4 regions of the Serratia marcescens subsp. marcescens ATCC 13880 genome follow, and region 1 is predicted to be linked to each of the others. Evidence: predicted binding sites of a transcription regulator. Region 1 holds the regulator's gene; each other region holds the start of a gene.
The links. The regulator Fur, encoded in region 1, represses iron uptake genes when iron is present. The targets are predictions, from matches to a motif close to ATAATAATGAGAACNACTATCAA.

Region 1 (4,205 bases):
GCGCGATGGCGGTATCGGGCGCCTATGAGCTGAAAATCGGCAAGAAAGAGGCGCGAGTGATCGGCTTCGATCAGGCCGGGGTGTTCTACGGGCTGCAGTCGATCCTGTCGTTAGTGCCGAGCGACGGCAGCGGCAAGATCGCCACGCTGGACGCCAGCGATGCGCCGCGCTTCCCGTATCGCGGCATTTTCCTCGACGTGGCGCGTAACTTCCATAAGAAGGACGCGGTGCTGCGCCTGCTGGATCAGATGGCGGCTTACAAGCTCAACAAATTCCACTTCCACCTGAGCGATGACGAAGGCTGGCGCATCGAGATCCCCGGTTTGCCGGAGTTGACGGAAGTCGGCGGCCAGCGCTGCCACGATCTGAGCGAAACCACCTGCCTGCTGCCGCAGTACGGCCAGGGGCCGGACGTCTACGGCGGCTTCTTCAGCCGTCAGGACTACATCGACATCATCAAATATGCCCAGGCGCGCCAGATTGAGGTGATCCCGGAGATCGACATGCCGGCGCACGCCCGCGCCGCGGTGGTTTCGATGGAAGCGCGCTACAAGAAACTGCATGCCGCCGGCAAAGAGCAGGAGGCCAACGAATTCCGTCTGGTGGATCCGACCGATACCTCCAACACCACCTCCGTGCAGTTCTTTAACCGCCAGAGCTACCTGAACCCGTGCCTGGATTCCTCCCAGCGCTTTGTCGACAAGGTGATTGGCGAGATTGCCCAGATGCATAAAGAAGCCGGCCAGCCGATCAAAACCTGGCACTTTGGCGGCGATGAGGCGAAAAACATCCGCCTGGGCGCAGGCTATACCGACAAGGCGAAACCGGAACCGGGTAAAGGCATCATTGACCAGAGTAATGAAGACAAGCCGTGGGCCAAGTCGCAGGTGTGCCAGACGATGATCAAAGAAGGCAAGGTGGCCGACATGGAGCACCTGCCGAGCTACTTCGGCCAGGAGGTCAGCAAGCTGGTGAAGGCGCACGGCATCGACAGAATGCAGGCCTGGCAGGACGGTCTGAAAGACGCCGAAAGTTCGAAGGCGTTCGCCACCTCGCGCGTGGGCGTCAACTTCTGGGACACCCTGTATTGGGGCGGTTTCGACAGCGTTAACGACTGGGCCAATAAAGGGTATGAAGTGGTGGTCTCCAACCCGGACTACGTCTACATGGACTTCCCTTACGAGGTGAATCCGGACGAGCGCGGTTACTACTGGGGCACCCGCTTCAGCGACGAACGCAAGGTGTTCAGCTTCGCGCCGGACAACATGCCGCAGAACGCGGAAACCTCGGTCGACCGCGACGGCAACCACTTCAACGCCAAAAGCGACAAGCCGTGGCCGGGTGCCTACGGTCTGTCCGCTCAGCTGTGGAGCGAAACCCAGCGCACCGATCCGCAGATGGAATACATGACCTTCCCGCGCGCGCTGTCGGTGGCGGAACGCGCCTGGCACCGCGCCGGTTGGGAGCAGGACTATCGCGCCGGCCGCGAATACAAAGGCGGGGAAACCCACTTTGTCGATACCCAGGCGCTGGAGAAAGACTGGCTGCGCTTCGCCAATATCCTGGGCCAACGTGAACTGGCCAAGCTGGACAAAGGCGGCGTCGCTTATCGTCTGCCGGTGCCGGGCGCCCGCGTGGCGGGCGGCAAGCTGGAAGCGAATATCGCGCTGCCGGGATTGGGCATCGAGTATTCCACCGACGGCGGCAAGCAGTGGCAGCGCTATGACGCCAAGGCCAAGCCGGCGGTCTCCGGTGACGTGCAGGTGCGTTCGGTCAGCCCGGACGGTAAACGCTACAGCCGCGCCGAGAAGGTCTAGGTCTGGCTCCGGGGCCCGTGGTTCTGGCGGCGGGCCGCATCATAATGAAGGGGGAATGCGTTCGCCCCCGCGCGTGCCGGCGTGGGGCGGATGTTGAAGTGAGAGCAGTACGTGGAGTCGCAGTGCCGCTGCAATTGTAGTATTTCATGACATGATCTTCCCCCGGCTTGTCCGGGGATTTTTTTGCCCGTTGTACGGCGGGCATAAAAAAACCGCCCCAATGTGAGGCGGTTTTTCATAGCCGGTCAGGCTTATTTCTTGTCGTGCAGCGATTCGTCTTCGCGGCAGTCACCGGTTTCACAGTGGCCGTACAGGTACAGACTGTGGTTGGTGAGCTTGATGCCGTGCTGCTTGGCGATATCACGCTGGCGCACTTCGATGGATTCATCACTGAATTCGATCACTTTGCCGCAGTCCAGGCAAATCAGGTGATCGTGGTGATGCTGTTGGGTCAGCTCGAACACGGACTTGCCGCCTTCGAAATTGTGACGTGTCACAATGCCCGCATCGTCAAACTGGTTCAGTACGCGATAAACCGTCGCCAGGCCGATCTCTTCGCCCATATCAATCAGTTTTTTGTACAAATCTTCCGCACTGACGTGATGGCATTCCGGATTTTGCAGTACTTCCAGGATTTTGAGTCGCGGAAGCGTGACTTTTAAGCCGGCCTTCTTCAATGCGATGTTGTTGTCGGTCATGCGAATTCAGTCCTGTTACTATGCTAATCAAGTTGAGGCGTACTCGCCTGTGGCATCGGTCGGCACAAAGAGTTAATGCGTCTCATTATAGAACCGGTTGTACTAAATGGAAACCGCCGGTTGTTAACAAAGATATAATTGCACTATTGCATGTTTTGCATGCAACGCCTTGATGGATGGGATAAACCGATATCTCAGTCTACCGTGACGGGGTGGGAAGTTACAAATCTGTAGCTTCTATCGCAGCAATCCCTGTTGCCGATGACGGCCCTGTCGGCACACTATGCACTTTACAGGGCCTTTGTTCAACCTTTCGCCAGTACCGGCGTTTAGCCGACGATATCGGCCAGGCTCAGCTCTTCGACGATCTGTTTGACCCAGGCGTCCACGCGCTCATTGGTCAGCTCCGGCTGACGGTCTTCGTCGATCGCCAGACCGATGAAGTGGTTGTCGTCCGCCAGGCCTTTGGAAGCTTCGAAGTGGTAGCCTTTGGTCGGCCAGTGGCCCACGATGGCCGCGCCGCGCGGTTCGATGATGTCGCGGATGGTGCCCATCGCGTCACAGAAATATTCCGCGTAGTCTTCCTGGTCGCCGCAGCCGAACAGCGCCACCAGTTTACCGTTGAAATCGACTTCTTCCAGCGTCGGGAAGAAATCATCCCAGTCACACTGCGCTTCACCGTAGTACCAGGTCGGGATACCCAGCAGCAGGATATCGAACCCTTCCAGGTCTTCTTTGCTGCTTTTGGCGATGTCATGCACTTCTGAGACATCGTCGCCAAACTGTTTCTGAAGAATTTTCTGGATCATTTTGGCAATGTTTTCGGTATTGCCAGTGTCGCTGCCAAAGAAAATGCCTACAGTAGCCATATCGCGTATAACCTTTAAATTCAATTAATTGCATTACTCGGCGCCGGCACTGCCGCCGATTAAAATGATGCCATGACAAGAGCCTTTCGCCACGGTGGCGGGCGCCGACAGGCGCAGTCTCTTACCGGTAAATGCGTATCATGCCAGAAAGTGGCGCCGGGGTTTTATCGCATTTATGCGATGCCGAAGGATGAAGAAAAGCGTGGTCGATCCGGCGTTGTCCTTAACGCCGCGCCGCGCGTGCGGCCGAAGAGATCAATGTTCCGGCTGTTCTTCCGCCAGTTGCGCCAACAGCATCTGCTCGATGAGTTCGCTGCGGCTGATGTTGCGCTGTTCCGCCAGTTTGTTCAGGGCGTCCACCGCATCCGCGTTGATTTTCAGCTCTACGCGCCGCAATCCGCGCACTTTATCGCGCCGTAACTGATTGCGCTTATTGATTCTAAGCTGTTCATCGCGGGAAAGCGGGTTGGTTTTCGGGCGCCCCGGACGGCGTTCATCTGCGAACAGATCCAGCGTCGTGCGATCCGTTTGTTCTTTTGCCATAGGTAGCGGTACTGCAAGGGAGTTTGCATCAAAAAGCGCTCGCACGCTTCCGGAGGCATCGATTAACACACTTCGGGCCAATAAACCCTAACCCAAATTTACCCCCGAACCGGCGTTCGCGAACGCGCTGGCGCGGCGGCAAAATTATAGCGCGCCATATTACCCCAGCAGATGGAGCGGCGACAATGCCTAACTGCGGGCTAAACGCGCTAAGCCGTTATCTTTAGCGCGTTTTTTCGCCAGATTAACGTATTTTTCAGGCTTCGCCGAGGAAACGG
Region 2 (4,205 bases), 1.6 Mb from region 1:
AGCAACGGCGTCAGCACCTTGGAGACCGAAGCCAGCGCGGAGTCGTTGATGTTGTCGACCGTTTTGCCGCTGAACGAGAAGCTGTTCAGGCCGCCGATGAATATGCTGGCCACCACGATCACCTTACCGGCGCGCAACACGAAGCCTTTCAATCGCTGCCAGGTTTGCAGCAGCAGGCTTTTCAGGTGCGGCACGTGGTAAACCGGCAGCTCCATGACGAACGGCGAGGCTTCGCCGCGCATGAGGGTATATTTGAGTACCAGGCCGGTCAGGATCGCCACCGCGATGCCGAGCATGTACAGCGAGAACACCACCCCAGCGCCGTCCTGGCCGAAGAAGGCGGCGGCGAACACCGCGAAGATCGCCAGACGGGCGCCGCAGGACATGAACGGCGCCATCATGATGGTGATCAGGCGCTCGCGCTGGGCGTCCAGCGTACGGGCGCCCATGATGGACGGCACGTTGCAACCGAAGCCGACGATCAGGGGCACGAAGGATTTGCCCGGCAGCCCGAGCGCCTGCATCAGGCGATCCATCACGAACGCTGCGCGCGCCATGTAGCCGGAGTCTTCCAGGAACGACAGGAACAGGTACATCATGCCGATCTGCGGCACCAGCGGCAGCACGGTGTTGATGCCGCCGCCGACGCCCTGCGCCAGGAATACGGTCAGCCAGTCGGGGAAGTGCAGGGTGTAGCCGAGCCACTGAATGCCCTGAATGAAGATCGCCGCCGAGCCGATATCGAAGATCGGCTGCAGCGCGCCGCCGATATTGATCGCCAGCAGGAACATCAGGTACATCACCAACAGGAAGATCGGCACACCCAGCCAGCGGTTGAGGATCACTTTATCCAGCATATCGGTCAGGCGGTTGGGCATCGCCTGCTGCGAGTTGCTGACCGCGTCGCACAGGGCGGCGATGGACTGGTAGCGCGCGTCGGCGATCACCAGCGCCGGGTCTTCTTGCTGCTGCTGTTGCAACGCCTGAATGGCCGCAGGCAGCAGCGCGACGGCGGGGCCGGCCAGCCGGTGGCTGTAGATGTCGCCCTCCAGCATCTGCAATGCCAGCCAGCGGCGTTGCACCGCCGGCAGCGTTTGCGGCATGGCGTCGCTCAGCGTGGCGACCGCTTTCAGCAGCAACGGCGGGTAGTTCACCAGCGCCTGCTGTTCGTTGATGCGATGATTGTCGATCATCTGTTTCAGCACGCCGATGCCGTCGGCGCGGGTGGAGATCATCGGTACTACCGGGCAGCCGAGGCGCGCCGACAGCGCGGCGACGTCGATATCGATATGCTGGCTTTTGGCGATGTCGAGCATGTTCAGCGCCACGATGCAGGGGATGCCCAGCTCCAGCAATTGCAGCGTCAGGTAGAGGTTGCGCTCCAGGTTGGAGGCGTCGACCACGTTGATCAGCAGATCGGCGTCGCCGCTCAAAATGTAGTGGCAGGCGATCTGCTCATCGAGCGAGGTTTGCTCCGAGATGGTGGTGAGGGAGTAGGTGCCGGGCAAATCGACCAGCCGCACGTCGGACTGCGGGGTGGTGAAATGGCCTTCTTTGCGTTCGACCGTCACGCCCGCCCAGTTGCCGACCCGTTGGCGTGCGCCGGTCAGCTGGTTGAACAGCGTGGTTTTGCCGGAGTTCGGGTTACCGATTAAGCCGATGGTGAGTTTTTTCATAGTTCAGCGTGTCGTCTTCAAGGAGAACAGCGCCGGCGCAAGGGCGCGTCGGCAAATGGAGGCGTGCCGGTTCAGGGCTGGCCGTCGAGCTGCAGCAGCGCCAGATCCTTCCTGCGCAGCACCAGGCTGACGCGGCGGGTTTTAATTTCTATCGGATCGCCCAGCGGCGCGACGCGCACCACGTCGAACGAAGAGCCGGGCAGCATGCCGAGCGATAACAGTTTCTGGCGGTAGGCCGGCGCAATTTCACCGGAAAAGCCGATAATCTTATATGTGTGTTTAGGTTGAAGCTGCATGTGATTAACCTTCCGGGTGCCGATGAACATCGGGCTGATGATAATTGGACGTTGCCGGCGAAAATGCCACGCCGTCGGCGGTATTCATCCATAAGGTCATGCAATAAAGTGAGCGCAAATAATAGTAATTATCATTATCGCGTTCAATACAAAAAGTAGGGGTATTGTAACCAATTATTATGGCGTCGACAGTTTTTGATGGCGTTGTCTTGACTAACGACGTTTTACCACCGCTTGCGATGGGGAACAAATGAGAATGGCGAGTTAAATCAGTTGCGTATTTGTAGCCAAGTTTTCTCGTTTGCAAATATCGAGGGTTTTTTCCCTTTATTTATTTCCGCTGAAAAGCAATTCGATAACATTATTCCGCCGTAATGCGAGCGGTAACCATTTGTGTTTCTCTCACAATTGGCGAGATGAAAAATGCGTGTTAACAAAGTTGTTAATAAATGGCTGCAGAAGGCATTTTTGCTGGCTGAATAATGAGAGGGTGGTCACGCAGGAACGGGAAATAAAAAGATGACGGTTTATTGAGACGGGTCAAGAAATGCCGCAAGTTTTATTCATCAGAAAGGGCGGAGCAGGCTCCGCCCTGTTGGCTCTGACTTAGCGTTTCTTGCCGAATGCCGCCGCCAGCGCGTCGCCCATGGCGCTGTTGCCGGCCGGCGCCGCGTTGCGCGGTTTGGCCTTGTTGCCGCCCGCCGAACGGTTGGCGGTGTCGCGCGACTGTGCCGGCGCGTTGCCGCCGCGGCGCGGCGAGCCTTCGCCCGGTTGCTCATCCAGGCGCATGCTCAGCGCGATGCGTTTACGCTGCAGATCGACTTCCATCACCTTCACTTTGACGATGTCGCCGGCCTTCACCACGGTGTGCGGATCTTCGACGAATTTGTCCGCCAGCGAGGAGATGTGCACCAGGCCGTCCTGATGCACGCCGATATCCACGAAGGCGCCGAAGTTGGTGACGTTGGTCACCGAGCCTTCCAGGATCATGCCCGGCTGCAGATCGTTGAGGGTTTCCACACCTTCGGCGAAGGTGGCGGTTTTGAACTCCGGACGCGGATCGCGGCCCGGCTTCTCCAGCTCTTTCAGAATGTCGGTGACCGTCGGCACGCCGAACTTGTCGTCGGTGAAATCAACCGCTTTCAGGCTGCGCACCGCGGAGGCGTTGCCCATCAGATCCTGCAGCGCCTGCTCGGTGGCGGCCAGGATGCGTTGCACCACCGGATAGGCTTCCGGGTGAACGGTGGAGGCATCCAGCGGGTTGTCGCCGTGGTTGATGCGCAGGAAGCCGGCGCACTGTTCGAACGCTTTCGGCCCCAGGCGGCTGACCTTCAGCAACTGTTCACGGTTGCTGAAGCGGCCGTTCTCGTCGCGCCAATTGACGATGTTCTGCGCCATCATGCGCGTCAGGCCGGCCACGCGGGTCAGCAACGGCACCGACGCTGTGTTCAGATCGACGCCGACGGCGTTCACGCAGTCTTCCACCACCGAATCCAGCTTCTTCGCCAGCTGGCTCTGGCTGACGTCGTGCTGATATTGGCCGACGCCGATGGATTTCGGATCGATCTTCACCAGTTCCGCCAGCGGATCCTGCAGGCGGCGAGCGATGGACACCGCGCCGCGCAGCGATACGTCGAGATCCGGGAACTCCTGCGCCGCCAGTTCGGACGCGGAGTACACCGACGCGCCCGCTTCGCTGACGATCACTTTCTGCGCCCGGACGTCGCTGAACTGCTTTTGCAGGTCGAGATAGAAACGCTCGGTTTCACGTGAAGCGGTGCCGTTGCCGATGGCCACCAGCTCCACGTTGTGTTTGATGCACAGCGCCGCGACGATGGCGGCGGCTTTCGCCGCTTGCCCGGTGTGCGGGTAGACGGTGTCGGTGGCGACCAGCTTGCCGGTTGCGTCGACCACGGCGACTTTCACTCCGGTGCGCAGGCCCGGATCGAGGCCCATGGTGGCGCGCATGCCGGCCGGCGCGGCCATCAGCAGATCATGCATGTTGCGGGCGAACACGTTGATCGCTTCATCTTCCGCGCGCTCGCGCACCGTGCCCATCAGCTCGGTTTCCAGGTGCAGCAACACCTTGATGCGCCAGGTCCAGTTGACCACCGCCTTGCGCCAGGCGTCGGCCGGAGCGTTGTTCAGGCGCAGATTGAGGTGATTGATGATGATCAGCTCCGCCTGGCTTTCGCGCGGCGCTTCTTCAAACTGCGGATCGGCGTTCAGCGCC
Region 3 (4,205 bases), 2.0 Mb from region 1:
GTTTTCCAAAAACAGAGTGGTGAAAAGTACGGCGTAAACCACCCAAATTACGCTTGGATCGGCGAGGGCGATGAAGTCCTGCTGCCAAAGCGCATGAATAATCTCTCGTAATACATCCATTTTATGTCCTGTTGCATGCCGGTTGCGCCCGGGGTCACGTTCTCCAGGATGCGGCGGTTACCGTATCTGACAGTTACCCGGTTAGTGTACCGCTAATAGCTTAAGCCGACATTAAACGAGACGAAGAAAATTATCGGAATCCGCCTTAGCGCACGCCGTTGAGGCGATCGAAGCCGGCCGCCAGATCGGCGATCAGGTCTTCGACGTTCTCCAGACCGATATGCAACCGCACCAGCGTGCCGGAAAAATCGACGCCGCCCGCCGGGCGGATCGCTTCCAGTTCTTCCGGCTGGTTGGCCAGGATCAGCGACTCGAAGCCGCCCCAGGAGTAGGCCATGCTGAAGTGGCTGAAGTTGTCCAGGTAGGCGGCCAACTGCGCCTCATCCAGCCGCTCTTTCAGCACGAAGGAGAACAGCCCGTTGCAGCCGCTGAAGTCGCGGCGGTAGAACTCGTGGCCTTTGCAACTGGGCAGGGCCGGGTGATTGACCGTCGCCACCTCCGGCCGTTCGGCCAGCCAGTTGGCGACCTCAATGCTGCTGCGTTCGTGCTGCTTCAGGCGCACGCTCAGGGTACGCAGGCCGCGGCTCGCCATGTAGGCGGTGTCGGCATCCACCATCTGCCCCATCAGATAGGAGTACTCGCGCAGTTGCTCCCAACAGCGCGCGTTGGCGACGGCGGTGCCGAGCATGTAATCGGAATGGCCGATCAGGTATTTGGTGCCGGCCTGAATGGAGATATCGATGTCGAAATCCAACGCCTTGAACAGCACGCCCGCCGCCCAGGTATTGTCGATCATGATCACCACCTCCGGCGCCACGGCGCGAATGGCCTGCACCATCGCCGGAATGTCCTGCACTTCCAGGGTGATGGAGCCGGGGGATTCCAGGAACACCACGCGGGTGTTGGGTTGGATCAACGTGGCGATATCGGCGCCGATCAGCGGATCGAAATAGGTGGTGCTGACGTTCATGCGGCCGAGGATATGGGTGCAGAAATCCTGGGTCGGTTCGTACGCCGAACCAGTGACCAGCAGGTGATCGCCGGCGCCGACGAACGACAGAATCGCATTGGCCACCGCCGCCGCGCCGCAGGGGTACAGCACGCAGCCGGCGCCGCCCTCCAGCTCCACCATTGCATCCTGCAGGGCGAAGTGGGTCAGGGTGCCGCGTCGGCCGTAAAACAGCTCGCCGTGGGCGCGTTGCGCGGTGGCGTGTTTTTTGGCAGCGACGGAGTCGAAGACCAAAGAAGAGGCGCGTTGCGTGACGGGATTGACGGAGCCCTGGGTGTAACGCTGGCTGCGGCCGGCGCCGATCAGCGTGGTTTCGATATGTTTTGACGTCATGGTACCTGGCTCACCTCTGGTTGCTCTGCACGTGCCCGTTTGCGATAGCCCTTACGTTAACATGAGTTAATATAGCCATCCAGACGTTTTAACTTCCAGATATAGAAACGGCTATAATTGTCTGTCGGGCGCGCATTTCTCGCCTCATCCTTCTGCCGTGGTGCGAGAGAGAAGCCCATTCATCGGTCAAGACGCCGTTCGGCAGCGCGGCGTTGTTGCGTCGTTGTGGGAGAAAAGTAACGAAATAACCCTATAAAAGGGGTATTTGGCGGTGAACGGACGCAGATTGGCGCTTTGTGGCGGGGATGGCTAAAATTTTCTCGTTTATTTGGTAAATAATAATGAGAACTACTATCAATCCCCGGTTGGTTTGATATGATCGCACGCTGAATTATTCCTTAATTTTGATCGGTAATGGGTGGAGGCACAGCGTGAAAACGGCTGGCAAGAATTTAAATCAAGGATCGTTCGGCCAGGGCCGGGCGCAGTGGGGCAAGGCCTTCGGCCGCAGCCTGATGGCTTCTATGGTGCTGGTCGTGGGGCTGGCCGGCAGCGCGCAGGCCGCGCCGGCGAGCAATCCGGCCGTTGCCGAAAGCGTTGCGCCGACCACCGCGCCTGCACCTGCGGCAGCCGCCGCGCCGGAGAGCATCACGCCGGTGAACCCGGCGCCAACGATCCAGCCACCGGAAACCCGCGGCATGGACCTGTCCGTTTGGGGCATGTACCAGCACGCCGACGCGGTGGTGAAAGCGGTAATGATCGGCCTGGTGCTGGCCTCGATCGTGACCTGGACCATTCTGTTCTCCAAAGGCAGCGAACTGCTGCGCGCCAAGCGCCGTCTGCGCCGCGAGCAGTTGGCGCTGGCCGAAGCGCGCTCGCTGGATGAAGCCTCCGAGCTGGCGCAAAACTTCGCCCCGGAGAGCGTCAGCGCGGTATTGCTGAACGATGCGCAAAACGAGCTGGAGCTGTCTGCGGAATCCAACGACAACAACGGCATCAAAGAGCGCACCGGCTTCCGTCTCGAGCGCCGCGTGGCGGCCTACAGCCGCAACATGGGCCGCGGCAACGGCTTCCTCGCCACCATCGGCGCCATCTCGCCGTTTGTCGGCCTGTTCGGCACCGTGTGGGGCATCATGAACAGCTTCATCGGCATCGCCCATTCGCAGACCACCAACCTGGCGGTTGTGGCGCCGGGCATCGCGGAAGCGCTGCTGGCGACCGCGCTGGGCCTGGTGGCGGCGATCCCTGCCGTCGTTATCTACAACATCTTCGCCCGCGTCATCAGCGGCCACCGTGCGCAGGTGGGCGACGTGGCGGCGCAGGTCATGCTGCTGCAGGGCCGCGATCTGGATCTGGCCGCGACGGCGGAAGCCAAGCGCTCACAGCACGCGCACCAACTGCGGGCGGGGTGAGTCATGGCGATGCGCTTAAATGAAGATCTGGACGACAGCGGCGAACTGCATGAAATCAACGTGACGCCGTTTATCGACGTCATGTTGGTGCTGTTGATCATCTTTATGGTGGCCGCGCCGCTGGCAACGGTAGATATCCGCGTCGATCTGCCGGCTTCTTCCGCCAAGCCGCAGCCGCGGCCGGAAAAACCGGTGTTCCTGTCGGTGAAGGCCGACAAGCAGCTCTACGTCGGCGATCAGCCGGTGAATGCCGATCAGCTGACTTCTGTGCTGGATCAACGCACCCAGGCTAACAAAGAAACCACCATCTTCTTCCAGGCGGACAAGAGCGTGGACTATGAAACGCTGATGAGCGTGATGGACACCCTGCGTAAAGCCGGCTACCTGAAAGTGGGGCTGGTGGGCATGGAGGGCGCCGCCAAGTAGCGGCAGCAAAACGATAAAGGGCGCTCAGGCGCCCTTTTTTATTGATTCTGAGATATCACTCCCCGGCTAACAAAGCCCGGGAACCGGCATGACGCCAGTGGATACGGCCCGGCAGATAAAGCGCGCTCTGTTCCAGCGGCCGTTCGTCGATAAGCGCGGTGACTTGGTCGAAGCTATGTTGCGCCAGTGCCAGGCAGTCTTGCGCGACCGTGTCTATCTTCAGCGTCATGCAGTCGAACAGGTAGTGATCGTCGAAGCTGCACAGGTGAATGTCGCTCTCCATCAGCTGATGCTGAGTCAGATAACGCAATACGCCTTCCAGCAGGCCGCAGGCGGCGGTAAACAGCGCTTTAGGCGGACGCCCCAGCTGTGCGCACAGCTGGGCAAACATCTCGTAACCTGAGCTGGGGTGATAGTTGCCGTTGATGATCCATTCCGGTTTGCATGTGATGCCGGCGCGCTCCAGGCCAAGCTGGAAGCCGGCGAGGCGATCGCGGGTCGGCGAAATGCGCGGCTGCCCGCCGAGAAAATAGATCTCATCCGGATGTTGGCGCGCGACCTTTTCCACCAGGTCGGCAGTCGAATTGACCGAATCGGTGATCACCAGCGGCAGTTCGGAGCCGGCGATCAGACGGTCCATCTGCACCACCGGCAGCCCGGCGTTGATCTTCTGGTATTCCGCGTCGTTCAACTGGCTGGAGGCGACGATCAAGCCATCCACCTGCCGCTGCACCAGACTGTTCACCGCCATCATCTCCTGCGCCGGGTTTTCATCGGTGCAGGCGATCAGCAGCTGCAGACCGGCTTCGCGGCACAGCGTTTCCAGCTCGCGCGAAATCACCGCAAAGCCGTAGTTGGTCATCTCCGGCACCACCAGCCCCAGCGTGTGGCTGCGGTTGGAGCGC
Region 4 (4,205 bases), 2.4 Mb from region 1:
TTTTCATTGGGTTCACTGCCTTATTACGCAACGCGTGTCGGCGGTTGCCGACGATTGCTCGGAATTGAAAAAAGAGTGGACGACATTGTATCACCACGCGCTAATTCCTCAACGCCGACACGATATTGCGCCGGTCGATTTCGCGCGTTTTGCGGCGAGTTTCGCATAGCATCGCGCAAAGAATCGGCGCTGCTGGCGATAATTATCGCGCCCTGCCTAAATTTGCGGCGAACGATTGAAATCATTTTAAAAAGCGTTGACTCACTTTGAACTATCCCTATAATGCGACTCCAACAAGACGGGGCGATTAGCTCAGTTGGTAGAGCATCTCCTTTACACGGAGGGGGTCGGCGGTTCGAGCCCGTCATCGCCCACCATCTTGTTGAGAAAAATGAGAACGAATGAGGGTGATTAGCTCAGTTGGTAGAGCATCTCCTTTACACGGAGGGGGTCGGCGGTTCGAGCCCGTCATCACCCACCATCATTCTCTCGTTTAGCAGTGCCTGGAAGTCCTGAAGTGGGTGATTAGCTCAGTTGGTAGAGCATCTCCTTTACACGGAGGGGGTCGGCGGTTCGAGCCCGTCATCACCCACCACTTCTGCGGGTCGTTAGCTCAGTTGGTAGAGCAGTTGACTTTTAATCAATTGGTCGCAGGTTCGAATCCTGCACGACCCACCAATTCAGAAAAAAGCGCCTTTTGGCGCTTTTTTCGTTTCTGCACCATCCGACTCTGACTTCATCTCTCGCCGACAGAGTTCACCGGGTCGTGCAGGATGAAGAACCGTAGAGGTTCGAGCATCGCGCAGCGATACGACAACGCGCAGCGTTGCCCGTAGGGTGAGGCCACAGGCCGAATCAATCCTGCACGACCCACCAATTCAGAGAAAAGCGCCTTTTGGCGCTTTTTTCGTTTCTGCCTCACTCACTGCCCCTATCTCCTTATTCTTTCTGTATTCACTACGCGCTGAGATACGAATGGTTATCATTTTGGCGGCTTGAATGGTAAATTAGCGGGCATACACCACGCAGCCAATCCGCCGCCGGATTGATACGCCTTAGTTCAAGGAAAGAAAGAGCCCGCTCATGACCCTATCCTTACGCCAGCTGTTCATTGCATTTATCGCCACTTCCAGCCTGCTGCTCAGTGGCTGCGGCCCGGACGACAAGAGCGACGGGCAGAAACCGTCCGCCCCCGCAACCGACAGCAGTTGGCCGCGCACCATCGACAGCGTCAAAGGGAAATTCACGCTGGAAAAACCGCCGCAGCGCATCGTGTCCACCAGCGTCACCATCACCGGCACGCTGCTGGCTATCGACGCCCCGGTGGTCGCCAGCGCCGCCACCAGCCCAAATCCCCTGGTGGCCGATAAACAAGGTTTCTTTACCCAATGGAGCGAGGTGGCCAAGCAGCGCCACGTCGAGCGGCTGTACCAGGTGGAGCCCAATGCCGAAGCCGTCGCGGCCGCCGCGCCGGATTTGATCGTCGTCGCCGCAACCGGCGGGGATTCGGCGTTGAAACTGTATGACCAGCTGTCCGCCATTGCGCCGACGCTGGTGCTCGATTATGGCGACAAAAGCTGGCAGCAGCTGGCCAGCGAGCTCGGCGAGATCACCGGTCATGAAGCCGGCGCCAAACAGGCGGAAGATCGTTTCGAACAGCGCGTGGAGCAAGTGAAGCAGGCGATCGCGCTGCCGCCGCAGCCCACCACTCCGCTGGTGTATGCCGACAACGGCCGCGAGGCCATGCTGTGGACGCCGGGTTCCGCCCAGGGCAAACTGCTGACCCAGCTCGGCTTCCAACTGGCCACCCCGCCGGAAAGCGCCAAAGGCAACACCAGCATGGGGAAACGCCATGACATCATCCAGATCTCCGGCGAAAAAATGGCCGAAGGCCTGAATGGCAAAACCCTGATCCTGTTCGCCACCAATGAGCGCAAAGTGCAAGAGGTGCTGACCAACCCGTTCCTCAAACATCTGGAGCCGGTGGAACAGCGGCACGTCTACGCCGTCGGCAACGACACCTTCCGCCTCGATTACTACAGCGCCACCAACATGCTGAACCAAATCGAACGGTTGTTCAAAAAGCCCTGAATCATGCCGTCGGCAGGCCAGCCCCCTGCCGACGCTTTCCGCAAACGGGGCAAGCATTCACATTCAATCAATTGAAATATCAATAGTTATTAACATCATCATTGCACCTGCGCCGCCAACCGGCGGGTGCATGCGGGCGTAAACTCGTGCTACTATAAGCGCCCGCATGAACGCAAATAACAATGAGAATAAAAATCATACAGGAGTTACCGGTGTGAACGTACCCACTCCGACTGAGCGGACGCTTTCGTCCGCACCGCACGCAGCTTACGCCAGTGGCTTCAAACGCATCGCCGGGTTCGGTATCGGTTTGGCGCTGTTGTTGCTGTGCATCATGGCCAGCCTGATGCTGGGTTCCAAAGCCATCCCCTTCCATACCGTCTGGCTCAGCCTGCAGGGCGCCGCGAGCGGTTCCGACAGCACCATCATTCTCAATGCCCGGGTACCCCGTACGCTGGCGGGCATCCTGGCCGGCATGGCGCTCGGCGCCGCCGGCGCGCTGATTCAGGCGCTGACGCGCAACCCGCTGGCCGATCCCGGCGTGCTCGGCATCAACGCCGGCGCCAGCTTCGCCGTAGTCATCGGCATCATGTTTTTCGGCGCCGCCACCACCGAAAGCTATATGGCCTATGCCTTTGTCGGCGCGGCCCTCACCACCCTGCTGGTCTACCTGATCGGCACGCTGGCGGGCGGGCGCATCAACCCGGTGCGGCTGACGCTGGCCGGCGTGGCGATCGGCGCGGTGCTGCTCGGCATCACCACCGGGCTGTCGCTGATCGATCCGCAAACCTTTGACCAACTGCGCTTCTGGCAGGCCGGCACGCTGGATATCCGCACGCTGTCCACGCTGCCGGTCACCGCCCCCGCCATTTTGCTCGGCTGCCTGCTGACGCTGCTCATCGCCCGGCCGCTGAATACCATCGGCATGGGGGAAGATTTGGCTATCGCGCTCGGCGCGCGCGTGGTGCTGACTCAGATCGTCGCGGTGATCGCCATCACGCTGCTGTGCGGCGCGGCGACCGCCACCGTCGGTCCGATCAGTTTCATCGGCCTGATGGTGCCGCATATCGCCCGTTGGTGGGTCGGCCCCGACCAACGTTGGATCCTGCCCTATTCCATGCTGCTGGCGCCGATTTTACTGCTGTGCGCCGACGTGGTCGGCCGCTTGCTGGCGGCCGGTGAACTGCGGGTTTCCATCGTCGCCGCCTTTATCGGCGCGCCGGTACTGATCTGGCTGGTGCGCCGCAAGAAAACGCTGGGGGGCTTGTGATGAGTCTGCCGCACACGCTGCATATCGGCCGTCCGGACGGCGTCATCAACTGGCGCGTGCCGCTGCGCCTGCTGTTGGTCAACCTTTCGCTGCTGGCGTTATGCCTGGCGATGGCGGTTGCCGCGCTGTGCTACGGCACGCTGCAGCTCTCGCTGGAGCAAGTCTTTGCCGCGCTCAGCGGCGAGGCGCCGAAAAATCTGGTGACCGTGGTCACCCAATGGCGCTTGCCCCGCATCGCCATGGCGCTGTTGTTAGGCGCCGCGCTCGGCATGAGCGGCGCCATTTTCCAGTCGATTATCCGCAACCCGCTCGGCAGCCCGGACGTGATCGGCTTTAACATGGGGGCCTACACCGGCGCGCTGATCGCCATCACCCTGTTCAACGGCGGCTACTATTACATCGCCGGCGGCGCGCTGGCCGGCGGCATTCTCTCGGCGCTGGCCATCTATCTGCTGGCCTGGCGGCAAGGCATCGCCGGCTTCCGGTTGATCATCGTCGGCATCGCCATCAGCGCAGTGCTGGTTTCCACCAACACCTGGCTGATCATCACCGCTTCGCTCGAGCGCGCCATGGACGCCGCCATGTGGCAGGCCGGTTCGCTCAACGGCATGACCTGGCAAAAAGCCCAGCCCGCCACGGCGTTCATCGTGCTGGCGGCCGCGGCCGCGCTGCTGATGGGCAAACGGCTGCAGCTGCTGGAAATGGGCGACGACACGGCGCGCGCGCTGGGCGTCAACGCCGAAGGCAGCCGGCTGTGGCTGATGCTGTTTGGCGTTACCCTCACCGCCGCCGTCACCGCCACCGCCGGGCCGATTTCCTTTATCGCGCTGGCGGCGCCGCAGAT

Region 2: feoA (ferrous iron transporter A) is a predicted target of Fur. The motif match lies at 2,091-2,113, and genes of this name have one in related genera.
Region 3: exbB (tol-pal system-associated acyl-CoA thioesterase) is a predicted target of Fur. The motif match lies at 1,798-1,820, and genes of this name have one in related genera.
Region 4: fepD (Fe(3+)-siderophore ABC transporter permease) is a predicted target of Fur. The motif match lies at 2,268-2,290, and genes of this name have one in related genera.

What each region holds. Positions count from the first base shown of each region.
Region 1 is NZ_CP071238.1:1,246,204-1,250,408, forward strand. Features, by position in the region: gene J0F90_RS05825 (beta-N-acetylhexosaminidase) at 1-1,817, shown strand, start outside; gene fur (ferric iron uptake transcriptional regulator) at 2,069-2,515, opposite strand; gene fldA (flavodoxin FldA) at 2,845-3,384, opposite strand; gene ybfE (LexA regulated protein) at 3,640-3,927, opposite strand; gene ybfF (esterase) at 4,184-4,205, opposite strand, start outside.
Region 2 is NZ_CP071238.1:4,791,146-4,795,350, reverse strand. Features, by position in the region: gene feoB (Fe(2+) transporter permease subunit FeoB) at 1-1,676, opposite strand, end outside; gene feoA (ferrous iron transporter A) at 1,748-1,972, opposite strand; gene J0F90_RS22975 (Tex family protein) at 2,579-4,205, opposite strand, start outside.
Region 3 is NZ_CP071238.1:4,367,297-4,371,501, reverse strand. Features, by position in the region: gene J0F90_RS20840 (DedA family protein) at 1-120, opposite strand, end outside; gene metC (cystathionine beta-lyase) at 266-1,462, opposite strand; gene exbB (tol-pal system-associated acyl-CoA thioesterase) at 1,894-2,874, shown strand; gene exbD (TonB system transport protein ExbD) at 2,878-3,300, shown strand; gene J0F90_RS20820 (LacI family DNA-binding transcriptional regulator) at 3,356-4,205, opposite strand, start outside.
Region 4 is NZ_CP071238.1:3,653,567-3,657,771, forward strand. Features, by position in the region: gene gltX (glutamate--tRNA ligase) at 1-7, opposite strand, end outside; tRNA gene J0F90_RS17460 (tRNA-Val) at 302-377, shown strand; tRNA gene J0F90_RS17465 (tRNA-Val) at 406-481, shown strand; tRNA gene J0F90_RS17470 (tRNA-Val) at 520-595, shown strand; tRNA gene J0F90_RS17475 (tRNA-Lys) at 603-678, shown strand; RNA gene J0F90_RS17480 (RtT sRNA) at 753-876, shown strand; gene fepB (Fe2+-enterobactin ABC transporter substrate-binding protein) at 1,084-2,091, shown strand; gene fepD (Fe(3+)-siderophore ABC transporter permease) at 2,306-3,361, shown strand; gene fepG (iron-enterobactin ABC transporter permease) at 3,361-4,205, shown strand, end outside.